Linked DNA regions of Gottschalkia purinilytica. The protein of the gene in region 2 interacts with the protein of the main gene of each other region in a pairwise test. Links are inferred from orthologs where the notes say so. Each region holds a gene or a part of one and is shown on either strand. Other genes may lie near its edges.

The links. Proteins that work in one complex are often made in the same cells at the same time.
Region 1: the proteins of ligA (region 2) and leuS interact in binary tests that used the Escherichia coli proteins (3 or more experiments, as listed by UniProt). The link is inferred for Gottschalkia purinilytica from one-to-one orthologs.

What each region holds. Positions count from the first base shown.
Region 1 is NZ_LGSS01000004.1:280,121-283,204, forward strand. Bases 24-3,028 are described here. They hold leuS (leucine--tRNA ligase), read right to left. Parts: upstream 2,728-3,028; coding sequence 319-2,727; downstream 24-318. Other genes in these bases: CLPU_RS06155 (MFS transporter), read left to right, coding at 24-230. Outside these bases: more of CLPU_RS06155, read left to right, coding at 1-23.
Region 2 is NZ_LGSS01000020.1:21,870-24,923, forward strand. Bases 20-2,994 are described here. They hold ligA (NAD-dependent DNA ligase LigA), read right to left. Parts: upstream 2,526-2,994; coding sequence 513-2,525; downstream 20-512. Other genes in these bases: CLPU_RS14635 (GNAT family N-acetyltransferase), read right to left, coding at 20-61; gatC (Asp-tRNA(Asn)/Glu-tRNA(Gln) amidotransferase subunit GatC), read right to left, coding at 216-497; pcrA (DNA helicase PcrA), read right to left, coding at 2,542-2,994. Outside these bases: more of CLPU_RS14635, read right to left, coding at 1-19; more of pcrA, read right to left, coding at 2,995-3,054. UniProt on the Escherichia coli protein: DNA ligase that catalyzes the formation of phosphodiester linkages between 5'-phosphoryl and 3'-hydroxyl groups in double-stranded DNA using NAD as a coenzyme and as the energy source for the reaction.

The sequences.
Region 1 (3,084 bases), on a different replicon or contig from region 2:
CACAATCAGGACAAGTTTCGAATCAGACTAGAATACATAATATATCTTCCGAAGCACGAAGTAGATATAATACTATATTTATGTTTACATATTTTCTTGGTGGATCAATAGGTTCTTTTCTAGGTACATATAGCTGGAACATATGGAAATGGAAAGGAGTATGTATATCTGGTCTTATTCTAATGGTAATTGCTACTATAACTCACTTTACAATTGGAAGAAAAGAATAGGATCACTATTTAGTTATAAATTTAGCCCCGTAAATAAGTCTAGAACCTATTTACGGGGCTAAATATTTATACTTCTTAAACATATAAGTTATTTTACAACTATATTAAATATTCTTCCAGGAACGTAAATTTCTTTTACTAATGTTTTACCTTCTATTAAAGCATTGAGCTTTTCATCTTCAATAACTTTTGATTTTGCTACTTCTTGAGTTGCATCTGCAGGTACTAATATTTTACCTCTAACTTTACCATTAATTTGTACTGCCATCTCAATAACATCGTCTATAGTTTTATTATCATCCCAAACTGGCCAACTAGTTTCATTTAACATTCCTTGGAATCCTGAATTTTGCCATAATTCTTCTGTTATATGAGGAGCGGCAGGATTTAAAAGAATCAAGAATGTTCTAAATTCAGCTTTATTTACTTTACCAGCACTATTAAATTCATTTATAAGAGACATTAGACTAGCTATAGCTGTATTAAACTTCAAACTTTCAAAGTCTTCACTAACTTTCTTTATAGTCTTATGCATAGTACTTTCTAGTTCTTTAGAATATTCCTCTCCTTCTACTAGAATATCTTGAAGTTTCCAAACTCTTTCTAAGAATCTTCTACATCCTTTTACTCCATTCTCTGACCAAGATACACTTTTTTCAAAATCTCCTATAAACATTTCATAAACTCTTAGGGTATCTGCTCCAAATTCATCTACAACTTCATCTGGATTTATTACGTTACCTCTAGATTTAGACATCTTTTCATTATTTTCACCTAATATCATACCATGTGAAGTTCTCTTTTGATATGGTTCTGGAGTAGGTACTATACCATAGTCATATAAGAACTTATGCCAGAATCTAGAATATAGTAAGTGTAATGTAGTATGCTCCATACCACCATTATACCAGTCAATTGGTATCCAATAATCTAAATTTTCTTTACTTGCTAATTCTTTATCATTGTGTGGATCTGTATATCTTAAGAAGTACCATGATGATCCAGCCCATTGTGGCATTGTATCAGTTTCTCTTTCAGCATCTCCTCCACATTTTGGACAAGTAGTTTTTACCCAGTCAGTTATATTAGCAAGTGGCGATTCTCCATTATCTGTTGGTTCATAACTTTCTACTTCTGGTAGCATTAGTGGTAATTCTTCTTCTGGTAAAGCTACCCAACCACACTTATCACAATGAACCACTGGTATTGGTTCTCCCCAGTATCTTTGTCTTGAGAATAACCAGTCTCTTAACTTATAGTTAGTTTTTCTTTTGCCTATTCCTTTTTCTTCTAACCAAGAGCTTATTTTTTCTTTAGCTTCTTTTACACTTAATCCATCTAGAAAATCTGAGTTTATCATCGTTCCTGATTCTATATCTGTAAAAGCTTCTTTTTCTATATCTCCACCTTTAACAACTTCTATAATAGGTAAGTTAAATGTTTTAGCAAATTCCCAGTCTCTTGTATCATGTCCTGGAACAGCCATTACAGCTCCTGTACCATAAGACATTAATACATAATCTGATATCCAAACAGGTATTTCTTTTCCATTCACAGGATTCGTAGCAGTTATTCCTTCAATTTGTACTCCTGTTTTTTCTTTAACTAGTTCTGTTCTTTCAAAGTCTGATTTTTTACTTGCAGACTCTCTATATGCTTCTATTTTATCAAAATTAGTTATTTTATCTTTTAATTTATTAATAAGAGGATGTTCTGGTGATAAAGTAACATATGTTACTGCAAATAAAGTGTCTGGTCTTGTTGTATATACAGTTACTTTATTTTCACCTGTTATATTAAAATTAACTTCCATACCTTGTGACTTACCTATCCAATTTTTTTGTTGGATTTTAACTCTATCAATATAATCCACTAAATCTAGGTCTTTAATTAATCTTTCTGCATATTCTGTTATTTTTAACATCCATTGATTTTTAGTTTTTCTTACAACTTCTCCACCACAACGCTCACAACCACCATTTACAACTTCCTCATTTGCAAGTCCTACTTTACATTCAGTACACCAGTTTATAGATGATTCTTCTTTATATGCTAACCCTTTTTCAAATAGTTTTAAGAATATCCATTGAGTCCATCTATAGTATTCTGGATCTGTTGTATTGATTTCTCTTGACCAGTCGAAAGATAAGCCAAGTGATTTTAGTTGCGACTTAAATCTTGCAACATTTTGTTCTGTAACTTTCTTAGGATGTATTTTATTTTTTATAGCATAATTTTCAGTAGGAAGTCCAAATGCATCCCATCCCATAGGATATAGTACATTATATCCTTGTAATCTTCTCTTTCTAGAAACTATATCTAATGCTGTATATGGTCTTGGATGACCAACATGTAATCCCTGTCCAGATGGATAAGGGAACTCTATTAATGCATAAAATTTAGGCTTTGATTTATCATCTAAAGCATGAAAAGTTCCCTTTTCATCCCAAATATCTTGCCACTTTTTCTCAATCGCTTTTGGATTATATTCTTTCATTTATCTCACGTCCTTTTTTGCAGTTTTATGTAAAAATACAAAAAACCCTCATCTTCTATATATAGAGACGAAGGTTTTATTATCGCGGTACCACTCTATTTGGTAGAAAACTCTACCCACTTAACAAGTTTAACGGATCTATCCGGTTAAGACTACTATCCTTCACCTTAACGACTCAGAGATGAGTTCGACTAAAATTGTTGCTAACTTGCACCATACGTTAGCTCTCTGGAAACAATTGTTTATCTACTATTTCTCTTCAAAGCCTAAAATTATCATTTTGAGTGTATTGTATCAAATTTTTTACTAAAAATCAATTTTTATTACAACTTTCTATACTTATCATTATTTCCAAAC
Region 2 (3,054 bases):
TTCCATTCCATTCAACTATTTTTCTAAAGTCTTTTTCTTCTAAGTACTGAAGCTTTATCATTTTAATTCCCCCTAAATAACGAGAAATATGAATTTCTTACTAAGTTAATCATATACAAATTTGCACCAAGAAGAGTTATTATTCTACTTGGTGCATAAAATTATCCTAATATTTTTTCGATTACCCAGGAAATATGCTGATACTTATTGTCAATTTATTTTGTAGAAATTTTAAAATAATCGTCAAGAGTATCTTTTGCATTCATTAAAGCCTTATTTTTATCCATACTTTCTTTTAAGACATCTTCTCTTGTTACATTCATTTGTGAATGAATATAGTAAGTAGGCTCTATATTTGTCGTATTCATTTCTTCAATCTTTTCTACATAGTTTAGTAATATTTCTATATCTTTTATGAATTTCTCTTTTTCCTTACCTTTTATTTCTAATTTTGATAGTTTTATAACTTTCTCGATTTCTTCCTCTGTAATAGTCATTATATTCCCTCCATATTACATAAGCTTTGAATCTTCAACTATTTTCTTAAATTCATCACTATTTATAATAGAAATTCCAAGTTCACTAGCTTTGTCGGCCTTTGATCCTGGATTTTCTCCAACTACCACAAAGTCTGTTTTTTTACTTACACTACCTGTCACTTTACCACCAAGTTTTTCTACTATTTCTTTTGCCTCAGTCCTACTAAAGTCTTCTAAAGTGCCAGTAACAACTACAGTTTTTCCACTGAATATACTATCTTCTTTTACTTCATGCTCTTCATATTCTAAAGTTATTCCTTCAGATAATAGCTTATTTATACTTTCTACTATTTTGTCATCATGGAAAAACTCTATTATACTATTAGCAACTATTCCTCCTATATCTGGTACAGAAATTAATTCATCATATGTTGCGTTCATTATATTTTCTAGTGACTTGAAAGTATTAGCAAGCTCTGTAGCTGTTTTTCTTCCTACATTAGGTATACCAAGTGCATATATAAACGCATCTAAATCACAATTTTTACTTTTTTCTATAGCATTTAATAGATTCTCTGTCTTTTTCTTTCCGAATCTCTCTAATTCAACTAAATCATCAAATTTAAGCTCATATATTTGAGATATATCCTTTAAATCTAATTTTTCAAATAACTGTCCTGCTGTTTTTTCACTAAATCCTTCTATATTCATAGCATCTCTACTTGCAAAATGAACTAGTCTTGATACTAACTGTGGCTTACAAGATAGTGAATTTAAGCAAAACATATGTACACCTTCATGTTTCAATTCACTATTACATGCAGGACAGTATTCTGGCTTATCTATTTCCTCATGTACTTCATCATCTTCAACTGCTCCCATTATTTCTGGTATAACATCATTTGACCTTCTTATCCAAACCTTGCATCCTTTTTTTACTCTTTTTCTCTGTATATCATCCCAGTTATTTAAAGTAGCCCTTTTTACAGTTACTCCTCCTATATCAATAGGCTCTAGATGTGCTATTGGAGTTACTTTTCCCGTTCTTCCTACATTCCATTCCACTTCTAGTAGCTTTGTAGTAACTTCTTCTGCCTCAAATTTATATGCCATAGCCCATCTAGGAAACTTCTGAGTATATCCTAAAACTTCTCTCGTTCTAATATCATTTATTTTTATAACTAATCCATCTGTTAACACATCTAAATTTTTTCTTTCTTCATTCACTCTACCTACTTCTTCTATTACTTCTTCTATATCATTATATACTTTAAGATAGTCGTTTACAGGAAGTCTATTTTCCTTTATGAACTCTATCATATCTAGATGAGTTTCAAATGTTAATGTATCAGAAAATCCTATATTATAAAAGTAAGCTATAAGGTTTCTTTCTGCTGTTAACTTTGGATCCAAGTTTCTTAAAGCCCCTGCCGCTCCATTTCTAGCATTCTTCAAAGGTTCTTTTGCCTTTTTATTATACTCTTCTAGTGCCGATAAAGGCATGAGACCCTCTCCTTGAACCTCAAATGTGCCATCTTTAAAAGGTATAGTTAAAGGAACAGTTTTTATTGTTTTTATCTGTGGAAGTATGCCTTCTCCTATTATTCCATTACCTCTAGTTGAACCTTGTACTAGTTTTCCATCTTGATAAGTAAGGTTTATTGTAAGACCATCGAATTTTAGTTCAACAACATACGTAGGATATGGAAGCTTCTGTTCATTTGCTGCATTATACTGGTTTATAAGCTTTTTAACTCTTTGATCCCAACTTCTAAGTTCTTCTACATTTTGGCTTTTATCCAAGCTCAGTAGTTTTCCTAAATGTCTATGTTTTTCGAACTTATCTAATACTTCCCCACCTACTCTTTGTGTAGGTGAGTTAGAAAGCACAGTATTTGTTTCTTTCTCGAGTGCTACTAATTCATCATAAATAGCGTCATATTCTTTATCACTAACCTTAGGACTGTCTAATGTATAGTAGTAGTAGTTTAGGTCATTTATTATATCTATTAGTTCTTTCATTCTAGACAATTTATTATCATCCATATTAGCACCTCCAAATTTATACTACTTCTATAGGTGCATAGGCAAGCATAAGTTTCTTTATACCTTGACTTGGAAAAGTTACTGTTATCTCTGTATTTTCTCCTTGTCCTTTTACTTGAACAACCGTTCCTATTCCCCAAGACTTATGGCTTACTTTCGCTCCTGCCTTTATATTCTCACTATCTGAATTCAGATTAGGTTCTTTTTTAGTATTCTCAAATGTATATCCTTTAAAATATTTACTACTTGTACTTGAATTTTGAGTTGCAGTATTTAATTTTTTCTTTTCATTGCAACCATCGATCAAACTTTCCGGTACTTCGCCTATAAACCTTGAAACTGCATTATAATTTGTTTTACCATACAACATACGTATACTTGAATATGTCATATATAGTATTTCTTTGGCTCTTGTTATTCCTACATAACAAAGTCTTCTTTCTTCTTCTAACTCATCATCATCTGTAAATCCTCGTGCTGATGGAAAAAGTCCTTCTTCCATTCCAGTCATAAATACTACAGGAAATTC